One region of the Marinomonas sp. NPDC078689 genome, then DNA from elsewhere that is predicted to be linked to it. Evidence: predicted binding sites of a transcription regulator. Region 1 holds the regulator's gene; the other holds the start of a gene.
What was found. Region 1 encodes sigma-54, which starts transcription at its own class of promoters, with help from an activator protein. Its sites were predicted from a motif close to TGGCACNNNNNTTGCTNT; they were not measured.
Positions count from the first base shown of each region.

Region 2: ACIGBN_RS15105 (isoamylase early set domain-containing protein) is a predicted target of sigma-54. The motif match lies at 3,207-3,224, and genes of this name have one in related genera.

Region 1 is NZ_JBITUJ010000002.1:80,745-88,225, reverse strand. Features, by position in the region: gene ACIGBN_RS03570 (YhdP family protein) at 1-1,413, shown strand, start outside; gene ACIGBN_RS03565 (carbon-nitrogen hydrolase family protein) at 1,413-2,243, shown strand; gene yjgA (ribosome biogenesis factor YjgA) at 2,305-2,841, opposite strand; gene mgtE (magnesium transporter) at 2,848-4,200, opposite strand; gene ACIGBN_RS03550 (HPr family phosphocarrier protein) at 4,209-4,478, opposite strand; gene ACIGBN_RS03545 (PTS sugar transporter subunit IIA) at 4,489-4,938, opposite strand; gene ACIGBN_RS03540 (RNA polymerase factor sigma-54) at 4,957-6,435, opposite strand; gene lptB (LPS export ABC transporter ATP-binding protein) at 6,511-7,236, opposite strand; gene lptA (lipopolysaccharide transport periplasmic protein LptA) at 7,237-7,481, opposite strand, start outside.
Region 2 is NZ_JBITUJ010000010.1:34,967-42,447, reverse strand. Features, by position in the region: gene betA (choline dehydrogenase) at 1-1,064, opposite strand, end outside; gene betB (betaine-aldehyde dehydrogenase) at 1,077-2,534, opposite strand; gene ACIGBN_RS15105 (isoamylase early set domain-containing protein) at 2,833-3,138, opposite strand; gene ACIGBN_RS15100 (lysophospholipid acyltransferase family protein) at 3,560-5,272, opposite strand; gene ACIGBN_RS15095 (hypothetical protein) at 5,707-5,898, opposite strand; gene ACIGBN_RS15090 (hypothetical protein) at 6,165-6,347, opposite strand; gene ACIGBN_RS15085 (ChrR family anti-sigma-E factor) at 6,470-7,177, opposite strand; gene ACIGBN_RS15080 (sigma-70 family RNA polymerase sigma factor) at 7,180-7,481, opposite strand, start outside.

The sequences.
Region 1 (7,481 bases):
GCGTCTTTTCCGAAGCCTTTTTCTAAGGTCTCCACGCAAGCCATGCCGTTGGATTTAAAGGTGATGGCGCATCAACAGGATGTCGTTGTGCAGGGCAGCCTTGCTGGTTTAGCGAAAGTGCGCTTGTTGGTTCGTTCGGGGGCGCTTTATGGGGGTGACTTATATTTGAATTCCAATAAGGCATTGCCCAAAGACATGCTGCCAGGTTTGGCTTTTGAAGGGCAGTTTGCCGCCTTTGATGTGGCTCAGTGGCAGGCGGTGTTAGGCACTTCGGTCAGTAACAAAACGACCAAGGATGCTCTGCCAAATGAGGGTTTTAAAGTGCCTGATTGGTTGCGCCAAGTGAATTTGTTGGTGGATCAGGTGGTGGTCAATGACCAGAATACATTGCACAATGTTAAGTTAAATTATGACGTTAATAAGGCAAAAGGGAAGTTTCAGGTCAGCTCGGATGAATTAAACGTTAAGTTTGACCATGACGCGGGTAAGCCGCGCTTCCATTTTGGTTATTTGAATTGGAATACAGAGAAGACCTCAGCAAAAGAAGAGGCGGATGCGCCGCCGTTTCATGCGAATCAAATCCCTAATATGCGTTTGATCATTGATCAGCTTTATATTAACCAAGCGCCATACGGTGATTGGAACTTAAATGTGATTCAGCAGGGCAATGAGCTGCGCGTGGATCCTTTTTCTTCAGGTTTGAAAAAAGGCACATTTGATGGTCATTTGGTGTGGCGCGACGATAAAAACGCCCCCAGCGTGACATTAACCATGGCGGTAAACGGCAAAGACTTGGCTGAGCTAACGGGTAAATTCTCCGATAAGGCCTTTGTGACATCGAAAAATTATAAAATCAATGTTGCGCTGAATTGGTACGGTAATCCATTTTATTTTGATCGTCCGTCTCTATCTGGGCGCATTGTTTTTGATGCAAAAGACGGTAATTTTGCTCAGGTTGATGAATTGCCGGGGTTCATGAAAATATTTGGTATTTTCAATGTTGAGGCATTAAGACGACGTTTGACGCTCGATTTCTCAGATGTCTATAAGCCAGGGTTGACCTACGACCGCTTTGAAGGGGCTTTCGAAATCAACAAAGGAATATTGAAAACAACCAAACCGTTACACATAGTGTCGCCAACCGCGGAAGTGACGGTGGAAGGCAGTGCAGACATTGCAAATGAGACCTTGGATGAGGTGTTGACCGCGACCTTACCAATTACTCGCTCTCTGCCATTGGCAGGTTTACTGTGGGGAACGCCTCAGCTGGCGGGTATCTTGTACTTAACGGATAAACTGATTGGCGACAAGATTTCAAAAGTGACCAGTGTTCAATATAAGGTACAGGGTTCTTTCGATGAGCCGATTATTACGCCAATTAAACATAAACCTGCGAAAAGAGTGGAACGCTAATGAAATCACTTCGTATTGCCGCTATCCAATTAACCAGTGTGGCTGATTGGTCTACAAACCTAGAAATGGTGAAAAAATGGGTTGGGTTGGCCGCGCAAGATGGCGCTCGATTGGTTGTGTTGCCGGAAAATGTTTTTTTGTTTGATGGAAAAGCCATGCGTGGTTTGGCCGACTCTGAGGCGCAAGCGGTGATTTTAAGCGCGGTTCGAGAATTGGCTATTCAGAATTCCATTTATTTGGTGGTCGGTTCACACCCCTCAGCCAGCCGTCCGAATGGTGACTGTGTTGAGAACAATCGAGTGCGTCAATCGTGCTTGGTGTTTTCACCTGATGGAGAATTGGTAAAGCGCTACGATAAAATTCATCTATTTGATGTGGCGGTCAACGACAAAGCTGGGGCTTACAAGGAGTCGGCGTCTATTGAGCCTGGTGATATCGAGACACAGATTATTGATGTTGATGGCTTTAAAGTGGGTTTGAGTATTTGTTACGACCTTCGTTTTCCGGAATTGTATCGCGCTCTGTCTAAGGCGGGCGCTGAGATCTTGTTGGTGCCTGCGGCCTTCACTTATGTAACGGGTAAGGCGCATTGGAATACTCTGTTGGCTGCCAGAGCGATAGAAAACCAGTGCTTTGTGTTAGGGGTGAACCAATGTGGTTGGCATAATGAAACACGACAGACTTATGGTCACAGTGTGTTGTTTTCTCCTACCGGTGAATCTTTATCTCACTTAGAAGAAGCGCCAGGGTATTTTGTTTGTGAGATTGATGATTCGTCATTAATTGAGTGTCGAGAAAGAATGCCTTGCATGTCGCATCGTCGCCTTTAAAAGGCAAAAAAAAACCTCATGGGCTGTTAGGCGCATGAGGTTGTTATTTCTTGGCTGGATATTATTCCATTAAACCTAATTTTCTCTCTTCTGTTTCTCTCAAGAAGCGAAACAGTTTTTTTCTGTTGCTGGTGTTACCTTGCTGAGACACTTCTTTTTGAGATAGACGAATCAGCTGTCGTAATTGCTGTATGTCTTCTACTTCTGGGTGTTCGCGTAAATAATCAGCCAGCGCTTCTTTGCTGTTTTCTCCAATCAAGATATCGCGTTTTAGCTCTAATTGATGGAAGAGTTTGTTGTAAGCGGCAGAGGTTGTATCAAACAGGGCAACACGACGAGCAATGGCTTCATGATCTTCTGTGCGCATGACTTTGCCAATGTATTGCAGGTGTCTTCTCATGGCTTCGCGCTGTTTAATTCGATCCGCTTCGGCCAGTGCATCTCGTAGGGTCTCAGACATATCAACTTTCTTTTGCTGATTTTTGCTGAGGCCTAATAATTTCTTGCCCAACTCTTGGAGTTCTTCCATTTCACGCTTGATCTGCGTTTTGCTTTTAAAGTTTTCTTCGTCGTCATCAAATTGATCAAAGTTTGTCATGGGAACCTATACTAAAAAAAGAGTGGCGAGACCAAGGAAGGCTAAGAAGCCAACAACATCGGTCACAGTTGTCAAAATCACACTGGCGGCTAATGCAGGGTCAATACCTAGCTTCTTCAGGAAAATAGGTAATAGCGTGCCAGTGAGGGCGGCAAACAAGAGATTTATGATTGTCGCGCTTGCAATGATATAGGCAATCTTTATGTTGTCAAACCAAAGTGCGGTTAAAGCGGCAATAACCGTTGCCCAAAGTATGCCATTTAGCAAACCGACGATCAATTCGCGGTTTAAAAGCCATCTTGTGTTGGTGGCACCGATTTGATTTAAGGCGATACCACGAATAACCAAGGTAAGTACCTGAGAGCCTGCTATGCCGCCCATGCTGGCAACGATGGGCATTAAAATGGCCAGCGCGACCACTTGATCAAGTGTGTGCTGGAATAGCCCAATCACATAGGAAGCAATGAAGGCGGTAATTAGGTTGATGCCTAGCCAAACGGCGCGTCGTCTGGTGGTTTTTAAGATGGGGGAGAAGGTGTCTTCATCATCGTCTAGGCCTGCCATGCTGAGCATGGAGTGCTCCGCTTCATCGCGGATAACATCGACCACGTCATCAATGGTGATGCGGCCTAATAATTTTCTGGTTTTGCTGTCAATAACCGGTGCCGAGACCAGATCCATTTTTTCAAACAGTTGTGCCACTTCGCTGGCAGGCGTTTCTGCGTCTATCACTGTGTTGTCGGTTTCCATGATGTCGCGCACGGTGGCGTTCACATCGGCTACCAAGAGTTTGGTGAGAGGCAGCGAGCCAAGCAGTCGATCAGAGCGACTAACAACCAGTAGGTTATCCGTCATGTCTGGAAGTTTGTTGTGGCGACGAAGGTAGCGGAAAACGATGTCTACTGTGATGTTCGGACGTATGGTAATGGTGTCCGTATTCATCAAGCCGCCAGCAGAGTCTTCTGAGTAGCTCAGTAGGGCTTCTACTCGTAACCTGTCTTGGCTTGACATGGAAGCCAGTACTTCTTTTACAACGGTTTCTGGAAGGTGTTGTAAAAGGTCGGCAAGGTCATCGCTTTCAAAGTGTTCGGAAACGGCTACGAGACGCTCAGTATTCATGTTGCGCATGAATTGAACGCCAATGTCTTCGCTTAGGTATTGAAGAACATCCCCTTCATTTTTGGAATCGATTAGGTCCCAAAGTAATTTACGTTCTTTTGGTGGGGAAGATTCCAGTAAACGGGCAACATCTTGAGCAGGTAGTGCACCGTTAAGGAGATAACGGATCTGCATGGTGGCACCGGACTCAAGGGAGTCGGTGACCGTTTGAAGGTGGGCTAAGGTGGTTTGTTCTGGCATGGCGATCCTTACTCGTCTTCGCCGAAGCGATCATTGATCAAGGTGATAACCGCTTTGATGGCTTCCTCTTCATCTTCCCCGTTGGTTTTAATTTTGATCTCTGTGCCTTTGCCAGCCGCCAACATCATCATTGCCATGATGCTTTTACCATCAACGTTGCGGCCATCTTTTTCAATGGTGATGTCAGAAGAGAAACGAGACGTTGTTTCTACCAGTTTGCCAGCTGCGCGCGCATGAAGGCCAAGTTTGTTAATGATGGTGATAGACTCTTCCAACATACTCTTTCCTTTATAGTAATGAATCTAGTGCAATAAAGAGGGCGTCATTTGTTTCGGCCTCTCTTAATGTGTTTAACACTTTTTCTGATTGTGCCAGTTCAGCAATTTCCGCCAGCGTGGATAAGTGTGCGTCACATTCTTGTGGTGGCACAATTAACGCAAAAACTAAATCGATTGGTTTTCTGTCGACCGCATCAAAGTCAATGGCAGATTGCAGCGACAAAATAACGACAGCGGTGTGATTGGCGCTTTCTAGGCGACAATGAGGAATGGCAATGCCATTACCAATGCCGGTGCTGCCTAGCTTTTCGCGTCCAAGTAAAGCTTCGTAGATTGCTTCTTTGTCACAATGGAGACGATTTGCAGCCACATCGGCAACGCTTTCAAGAATGCGTTTTTTGCTCACAACGTCTTGTTTTGCAAAGACAAGGTCTGCTTTTATTAATGATTTTAATGGCATAAGAAGTAGTTGTCCGTATTAAATCAATCGTTTTCGTTCATTAGAAGGAGGAATGTTCATTGCCTCACGGTACTTTGCAACAGTTCGTCGTGCTACTTGTATGCCTTGGTCCGCTAAAATAGTGGCTAGCTTGTTGTCACTCAAGGGCTTTTTGGCGGGTTCTTCTACCACCAATTTTTTGATCATGGCTCTGATTGCTGTCGAAGAGCATTCGCCACCAGAAGCGGTATTAACGTGGCTTGAGAAGAAGTACTTCAGCTCGAAAATACCTTTTGGTGTGTGCATGTACTTTTGTGTCGTCACACGCGAAATGGTGGACTCGTGCATGCCGACTTCTTCCGCGACATCGTGAAGTACCATGGGTTTCATGGCTTCTTCACCAAGTTCAAAGAAGTCGATTTGGCGATTTACGATACAGCTGGCCACTTTGAGTAGGGTCTCGTTGCGGCTTTGTAGGCTTTTCATAAACCACTTGGCTTCTTGCAAGGAGTTTTTGATGTAGGTGACGTCTTCTGAGGTGGAGGCTGTTGCGGCCATCGCAGAATAAGTTTCGTTGATCTTGACGGGCGGTAACGCGTCGTTATTTAGCTCAACTTGCCAAACCCCATTGCACTTTTTGACAGAGACATCTGGAATAACATAATCCGTATCATCGGCATCAATAATAGAGCCTGGTCGTGGGTTGAGTTGTTGAATCAGATCGACCACTTCCTTCAATGACTCTTCTTTGAGCTTTGTTTTGCGACTTAATTGAGCAAAATCACGGTTGCCTAGTAAAGCCAGATGGTTATCGACTAGGTTGTAGGTACTCTTATAAAGAGGGTGGTCGCGAAAGGCTTCTAATTGCACTAATAGGCAATCGCGTAAGTCGGTTGAACAGGCGCCAGCAGGATCAAAGCGTTGTAGTCTGTGTTGCACTGCCATGACTTCGTCGAGCTCAAGATCTTCAAGTTCGCTGGTTAGCGATTCCCAAATATCTTCAGGCGTAATACTGAGATAGCCGTCTGATTGCACGCATTCAATGATGGCGTAAGCGATTTCAATGTCGCGATCTGACATGTGCGTTAGGTTAAGTTGCCAGATCAAGTGATCTTGAATGCTTTCAGCAGGGGCGTTGCGACTTTCGTAGTCACTGTCGCCTTCATAATTATTGCTGGAGCCGACGCTTGCTGCGGCAGAATTTTGGTAAGTATCGTCCCAATTGCTGTCAATGGAGAGCTCTGCTGGAATACTGTCGGTCCACTCGGACTCAACGCGGGCTTCTTCACTGGCGTTCGCCTCGGTTTTTTTACTGGCTGCCTCTTCCTGTTCTCTCGTTGGCGCTTCTGAATGGGAAAAATCTTCATCATCAATTTCTAAAAGCGGATTGGATTCTAGAAACTCATGGATTTCCTGTTTCAGGTCTAACGTAGAAAGCTGCAGCAACCGAATGGCTTGTTGCAGCTGGGGAGTCATGGTCAGTTGTTGACCGATTTTTAATTGCAGAGACTGCTTCATAAAGAAACACTTCTAATAAGAGGAAATTGGAACGAGTTATGCATACTACTCCCTTTCGGCTGCAAAGATAAGAGGCTATAGACGGAAGTCGTCCCCTAAATAAACCTTTTTTACTTGCTCATTGTTGATCACGGTATCAGCATCACCTGAGGCGATTATTTTCCCATTGCCTACGATATAGGCTTTGTCGCAAATGTCTAATGTTTCGCGTACGTTGTGATCGGTAATCAAAACACCAATGCCGCTTTCTTGCAGGTGTTTTATGATCAGTTTAATGTCGCCAACCGAGATGGGGTCAACCCCAGCAAAAGGTTCATCCAATAGGATGAACTTGGGGTTCATGGCAAGCGCACGCGCTATTTCCACGCGACGACGTTCGCCGCCAGAGAGTGCCATGCCTAAGTTGCTGCGAATGTGGGTGACATGAAACTCGTTTAACAGGCCTTCTAGTCTTTCTTTCTTTTGTTCTTTTGACAGCTCTTTGCGCGTTTCTAAAATGGCGTAAATATTGTCTTCAACGGACATTTTTCTAAAAATAGAGGCTTCTTGTGGTAAGTAGCCAATGCCTTTTTGCGCCCGCGTATGCATGGCGTTTTTGGTGATGTCTTGCCCGTCGATGAAGATGCCGCCGGCGTCATTCGCGACCATGCCAACTATCATATAGAAGCAGGTCGTTTTGCCTGCGCCATTTGGGCCGAGCAAGCCAACGGCTTGACCGGATTCTACAGAAAGAGAGACGTCTTTAACGACTTGTCTTTTTTTGTAGCTCTTCGCCAGGTTTTTTGCTTCTAAAAGGGCCATCTATTTCTTTTTGCCTTCTTTTTCGTTGTCTGCTGGTTGTAATGTCATAGATACGCGCCCTGTGCCTTTTTTCTGGGCGTTAAAGGTGCCGGTGTCTATGTGGTAGAGGATGTAATCGGCGGTGATCTTGTCGTCCATCTTGTTGAGGTAGCCATTGCCAAAGATTTCCAATTTTGACGTGGTGACTTGATAGTCTATTTTATCCCCTCGACTGATCATCATATTGCCGCTCCAGTCGATTTGCT
Region 2 (7,481 bases), on a different contig from region 1:
CACTTTAAGCCAGCACGGGAGCGGATAAAACCACAGGATTCAAAGTGATTCGTCGCCCCTAAGCCTGTCTTAAAGAGCATCCATCGGGTTCCGATCATGCCTTTGCTGATCAAGCCAAGCTTGCTGTTTAGTGTGACGGGCTTCTTACAGAAGTACTGAAAGTAGACTTCCAGGTGATCCTGCAAATTTTCACCCACACCAGGAAGCTCGTGTAAAAGTGGCACGCCAGCTTTCTCAAGTACGTCTTTTGGCCCCACACCTGACAATTGCAATAATTGCGGAGAGCCAACAGATCCCGCAGATAAGATGACTTCTTTGCGCGCGTTGACTTGTTGGGTGTGGCCATTGTTGCTGAATTCTATGCCTACGGCTTTTTTGCCTTCGAATACGACTTTATGGCTAAGAACACCCGTTTTTAATGTCAGGTTAGAACGTAGCATTGCACGGCGCAGGTAGGCATTAGAGGTTGAGGCTCGTACGCCTTTTTTTACCGTCATATGCATGGCACCAAAACCTTCTTGGCGGTAGCCATTGTAGTCGTCGGTTTTGCCGTAACCTGCTTCATCACCTGCGTCTATGAAGGCTTGATAAAGTGGGTTGTAGGTCATGTCGTTACCATTGTTGGTCGACAGAGGGCCTTGACCACCACGGTAAGTGTCCGCACCGTTTTTCCATGTTTCTGCTTTTTTGAAATACGGCAGACAGGTTTGGTAATTCCAACCTTTGGCGCCATGCTCTTCCCATTGGTCAAAGTCGCAAGCGTGGCCTCGAACATACACCATGCCATTGATGGAAGAAGAGCCGCCTAATACTTTGCCGCGTGGGCAGTGCATTTCACGGTTGTCTAAGCCTGGCTCTTTTTCGGTATGAAATTGCCAAGCGTATTTTTCCGTGTTCATCGGGTAGGACAAGGCGGTCGGCATCTGGATAAATAGGCTTTTGTCTGAACCGCCCATTTCCAATAGCAGTACCTTGTTGTCACCACTTTCTGTGAGTCTGTCTGCCAGCACACACCCTGCGGAGCCCGCGCCGACTATGATGTAATCGTACAGTTCGTTGCTCATGTCTGTGCTCGCTTAATAAGGGTTTTGAATGTCGTTTAAGTCAACAAACACGCTTTTGTTTTGCGTGTAGTGATATAAAGTCTCGATGCCATTTTCACGGCCCACGCCAGACTCTTTATAACCACCGACAGGCATTTCAGCCGGAGAAGACCCCCATGCGTTGATCCAACAAATACCCGCTTGCATTTGGTTGATCACACGGTGTGCACGAGCAAAGTCTTTGGTGAAAACACCGGCTGCTAAGCCATATTTTGTATCGTTTGCACGGGCAATAACCTCGTCTTCGTCGGTAAAGCTTAAGACTGACATAACAGGGCCGAAGATTTCTTCACGCACTTGTGGCATGTCGTCGGTGCAATCCGTGAACACGGTTGGCGCAACGAATGCGCCGTTTTCTAACCCATTGTCAGTGACTTGGTAACCACCGCATAACAAGGTTGCGCCAGAGGCTTTTGCCGCTTCAATAAAGCCCAATACTTTTTGCATATGGTCTTTAGAAATTAGCGCGCCAACTTGGGTTTCCATGTTCATGGGGTCGCCAATGATCATGGCTTCTGTGCGGCTTTTTAGTTCTTTGGTGAAGGCTTCCATGATGTCTGCATGCACAAAAACGCGTGTGCCATTGGTACATACTTCGCCTTGCGTATAGAAATTGGCAAGCATCGCCGCCGACACGGCTTGATCGATTGGCATGTCAGGGAAAATGATCATAGGGGACTTACCACCTAATTCCATGGTCACTTGCTTCAAAGATTGCGCTGAAGCCGCCATGACTTTTTTACCTGTGCCAACTTCGCCGGTGAAGGACACCTTGTCGATGCCAGGGTGCGCGGTAATCATTTGACCGGTGCGAGCATCCCCTTGAACCACATTGAAGACGCCATCTGGTAAGCCGGCTTGAGTGTAAATCTCAGCCAGTTTTAGCGCCGTTAGTGGGGTTTCTTCAGAAGGCTTGAAAATCATCGCGTTGCCAGCTGCTAGAGCAGGACCGGATTTCCAGCAAGCGATTTGAATAGGGTAGTTCCAAGCGCCAATGCCGGCACAAACTCCTAACGCTTCTTTGCGAGTGTAATAAAAGTTACCGTTACCAAGGTCCTGGTATTCGCCTTGGATTTTATCGGTTAGGCCTGCGTAATATTCGATGACATCGGCGCCGGTTTCGATATCAACACAAATGGCTTCTTGTAGAGGTTTACCTGTGTCTAACACTTCTAGACGAGCCAGCTCTTCGTTGTTTTCACGCAACAATTCAGCGGCTCTTTTAAGGATGCGACCACGCTCAACTGGGCTCATTGCAGCCCATACTTGCTGGCCTTTTTTTGCTGACTCGACAGCAGCATCCAACTCAGCTTGTCCGGCATGCTCGATGGTAGCAATCACTTCGCCTGTTGCTGGGTTTAGCGTGTCGAAATGTTCTCCGCTTGTTGATGCAAGGTAGCGACCGTGAATATATTGCTGCTGATGTGCCATGATAAACCTCTTTAATCGTTTGGTTTCTTGACGATAAATTCGCTTGAATAATCGGTGTTTTGACTTTCGCGTTTTTATTAAACGCTCGTTTAATAAAAACAATTGTACATTTTTTGACTATAAATTGCAGCCGCAATCCAATAATTAGTGGTCTAAGGATAAAGTTAAGTTACTAGAGAAAGAAAGGGCTTTATGGCAGCCGGACGTAAAAGTCCGTTAATTAAGAAAGCTTGAGACGAACGAACACCCCCTGCTTCGTGCTATGAAGCAAGGGTGTGAAGAAAACTATAAAGCCTTCTTAGAGGCTGATGACACCATTGTTGTCGTAGCTTATCGGGCTTGGCACGTAATCATCGGCCATGTCATCGTTTAGCCACTGGGTGCCATCTAGCACATAGCGAAATTGGTAGGCTGCGTTCACTTCTAAACTGAGAGTTGAGGCAAATACCCCTGATTTTTGTTTTTTCATTGGGTTGGCGGTGCAATCCCAATTATTAAAGTCGCCAACGACCGCAACGCTTTTCGCAGTACCTACTTTGTCAGCAGGAAGGGCAAATTTTACTTTGCATTCAGGTTTGGTTTTTAAGTACTTTTTCTCAATCATTTCCAACTCCATCGTCCATTTTGAGAGGCCATTAATGTTTAGGGTGGCAATTAAAGACACCCCTGATATAAGCAAGTCCTGCGCCATGAATCGTAACTTGTTAATACTATTAAAGAATCCAATTCTTGCTCTTGCTACTCAGAAAAACACTCTACTATCATAATGAAAATGCGACGAAATCGCTGCCATTGTTTGGTGCTGTAGATCAAAAAATGCACATTTTATTCTCACCTATACACTATAATGAGAGAGTGACATAACGCACTCACTGTAAAAAGAGAGGTGATAGTATGGATCTTCAGCTGACTGTATTAGTCGTGTTAAGTGCTATTTTGGTCATTAAGATCATTTACCTTGTCGTTTTCAAACGATCTCACGTTAAGCATCATCGAAAGTTTCACCATCACTCTAAACGCCATCATCATTGGCCTAGGTAGCGTTTTCTTTTCGCTTCTTTGATTGTATTTAGGTCTACTAAGACTAAACCGTCTACACAGTAGCCAAAGTCGGCATCGACACCAAAGTCTAAGAAGCGAACCCCTCCTACCTCACAAATTTCACTGTATTGTTTGAACAAGGTCGGAACGCTGGCGCCAAAATGCCCGAGTTGCTCCTTGAGTACTTTGAAATCCTCTTCATAGCTTGTACCAGAAAATAAACCCGCAATGATCTCAGCGTGTTCTGGGGTTACTTGGTACGGCGTAAAAGAGCGTGCTAGATGTTCTTTATCAGAAAAATATAAGCGGTAGAAAGAAACAATAAAATCTTTGGCAATTTGCGGGTAGCTGTTGCTTAAACTGACAGGCCCAAACATATAGCGAATATCAGGGTGACGATTGAGATAAGCGCCAATGCCATACCATAAATAATCTAGGCTGCGTTTGCCCCAATATTTTGGCTGAATAAAACTGCGGCCAAGTTCAATGCCCTGTTCAAAATACGTTGCCATGTCGCATGAATATCGAAACAACTCCGCACTGTATATGCGATTAGGGCTTTCTTCTTTCATATAGCGAGCGACTTCACCAATGCGATAAGCCCCAACGATTTCTAGCTCTTCTTCATCCCATAAAATAAGGTGACGATAGTATTGGTCAAACTTATCTAGGTCAGAGCGCTCTCCAGTGCCTTCCCCTACTTTACGAAAGGCTATCTCACGTAAGCGGCCGATCTCTTTCATGGTGACCGAGGATGGGTCGTGGTCGAACAAATAGATTTGTTTATTGTCCTTGGTGCTGCCTAGGTGTTCGGATTGTTTTAGTTCAGCCCGAATCATCTGTCTGTTTTGTGGGTGCTCAACGGTCTTTTCCGTTTTCAATAATGGCTTTTTCCCCTTAGCGATACGGTAAAGATGACGTTTTACCAATTTGCTTTTTTCTTTGTCGCTTAACGGTAATTTTGCGAGCTCTTGAATCGGGATAGCCTGACCGACTTGCATTGGAATTTTTCGGTTTCTTTGGCGAAACATTTCGTTAGCAAGTTGGATCGTAGAAAGAGGGCGATACACTAAAGAGCTGGTGTAGAACAACATAGAGTTGCGACCGCCAATGTGCACAGGAAGTAATGGGCTGTTGGTCTTTTGCGCCAGCTTCAAATAATTATGATTCCAGCCTTGGTCTTTGACACCGCTTGGGGACAATCGAGACACTTCTCCTGCAGGGAAAATAATCACGGCTTCTTCATTGTGTAAGCAATTCATAATCGCTTTCAGCTGCTGGCGTCCTGTTTTTCCGCCCATGTTATCAACCGGCAGAACAAGATCTTTGAGGCCATCGAAGCCCATTAATAAGTCATTGCCAACGATTTTTACGTCAGGGCGGATTTCACCGATTAGGCGCAGTAGAGCCAATCCATCGAGCGCGCCAAGAGGGTGATTCGCAATGATCATAACCCGTCCGCTGGCGGGAATATTACGACGATCCACTTGGCCGACTTGATAAGTAAAATTGAAATGGTCTAAAACACGGTCAATAAATTCGAAGCCGATGCAATCGCCATTGGCTTCTAAAAAATGATTCACTTCATTTTCATGAAAGAGGCGTTTTAGGACGCTTAAAGTTGGGCGTGTGATTAAAGGGCTCTTGTCGAAGAACTGAGGTGATTTACTGGCAATCAATTGTTCTACTTGTATCACAGTGACGCTCCACGAAAGGGAAAGTTTCTTTGTTAGTTGCTTTGAGACTAGAGGGCGGATGTGACAAACGGGTGACGATAAGATGTCGGAAAAATGACAGGGAATATGAGTACTGGATGGCGATAACACAGAGGGTTGCTTTCATAAATGAAAGGCAAAAAAAAGCCCACCGAAGTGGGCAATAATCGCGAGCTGCAGGGCAGCTGCGACGGAGTCATCTGGGAAACTTTCTTTTTCAGATGAGGCAAAAGCCTATCTAGCAAGAAAAAGAAAAGTAGAAACTCAACGCAGAGAATTATAACAAAGAGTCAGTAAATTAAGCGTCTCAAGATGGTATGGAATGCGCTTCTAGTAAGGAGCTGTCTTCACATTTTTGTGACGATTTTCATTTACTTAGAAAAACGTCGGCAAGATCAACAAGGAGCGTCTTGAGATTATTCTTCTGGTGTCTCGTTAAAACGGTAGAAAAAATTCCATAAGCAATAGATGGTAATTCCGATGGCCACGGTTCCCCAGAATTCTTCACCCGATACCCATTCGAGTACGGCCCAGGCGGCACAAAAAACAGTGGCCGCCACGCGGCGCCATTTAGGACGGAAAAAAGCACGATCTGAATCGGTTAGCATAATGAGGGTAATTCCTTTGTAGAATGTGGCGACTGAGTACTCTTCTAGTGTGCGATATTATTAGAATGCGATCTATATTTAATAAGCAGGCAGAGAGAAAAAAGCATAACGCGGGGCGTGTTTTTGTTTAGTACAAAAAGCAGCAAAGGATGTTGCTGGCATTAGAAAGGAAATGCGCAGTGATTTGGGCTGTATAGCAAGGAAAGGGTCATTTGATCGCTATCCTTGCAATACAAATTAACGCTTTGAACAATAAAAAGAAAAGCTTATTGGCTTTTCGTTTTATTGTTACCTAGGGAAATATGACGAGATCCCGTAAGCTGAGATTGGCCACTGACACCTGAGTTAATTTGGTCGATTTGACCACCGCGAGCAAGGAACTCTTGCATTTGTTTTTCAATGGATTCCGAAGTTTCCGAGGCGGCAGGTTGCTTCTTTTTAGTAGCCATAATGTGAGTCCTTATTGTTAGTTGAACAAGGACTGTACCATATTTTCATAATTATTTCTTGTTGTAGCCTATCTTCGGAAAACGCGTCGCTATCGTTCCGCTTATTCATGAAGCCTTCCACTTTAGCCACGCTGCGTACTGGGATGATGGCGGCGCATAATAGGGTTGAGAAAACGCGTCAACCAGCCGGTAAATTCGATGGGTGCGTCCAATACCGTTAAGCAAATACATTCCGCGTCTTTGGTGACTCTTGGCTTGTGTTTGTGTTTGGCATTACGGCTGACAAAATCGCCACACGAATAGATGCCTTTTTCATCGGAGAAGGCGCCTTCAAGAACCAGAGTGATTTCTTCGCCAGCATGAGTATGGGTCGGGATATGAGCGCCCGCTTTTATACGAGTCAGCGCTACTTGTACGCCATCTTCTTCGCACAAGGTGGCGATTTTGACCGCAGGGGACAGCCTCATCCAACTCAGTTCATCATAATTACGGCTGACAAATTGGCGCAGGCTACGGGGAATGCAATAGCCATCGAGTGGTGCTTTTTCCGTATCTTCTAAAGTACTAGCCATTGCTTGAGCCGCCGTATTCGCCTCAACTTCAGCGTTGAGTTTGTCAAAAAAGGTCTGTTTTAGCGTGTCTGTTGTCTGCTGATCAGGGGCTTTTTTGGTGAATAAATTAGCGCCTAATAGTTCCAGTTTACGTACGTGTTGCTGACATTCTTGGCATTGCTCTAAGTGGGTGGAAACCGCCAAAGAATAGGTCAATGGTAATGAGCCAGCGGCATAGTCCGTGAGCATTTCTATGGTTGGATGGTAGTTAAGCATCATGACTACCTCTTTATGTGAATCGTTAGTTTATGGAGCGCTAATCGTACTCGAGATTTAATTGTCCCAAGTGGTAGCGATAACTCTTGTGCCGCTTCTTTATGGGTTTTGCCTTCTAAATACACTTTATACAGCACCTGTTTTTGGTCTTCCGGAAGATGACTAAATCCTTGCTTAATCTGCTCTTGATCACGTTTATGCTGAGCACTTTTGAAAGGGTCTGCGTTTTCATCAACAATGTCTTGAAACAAAAAGTCGGAATCAATGTTGGTTTGATGACGCCCATTTTTACGAAAGTAATCGATTC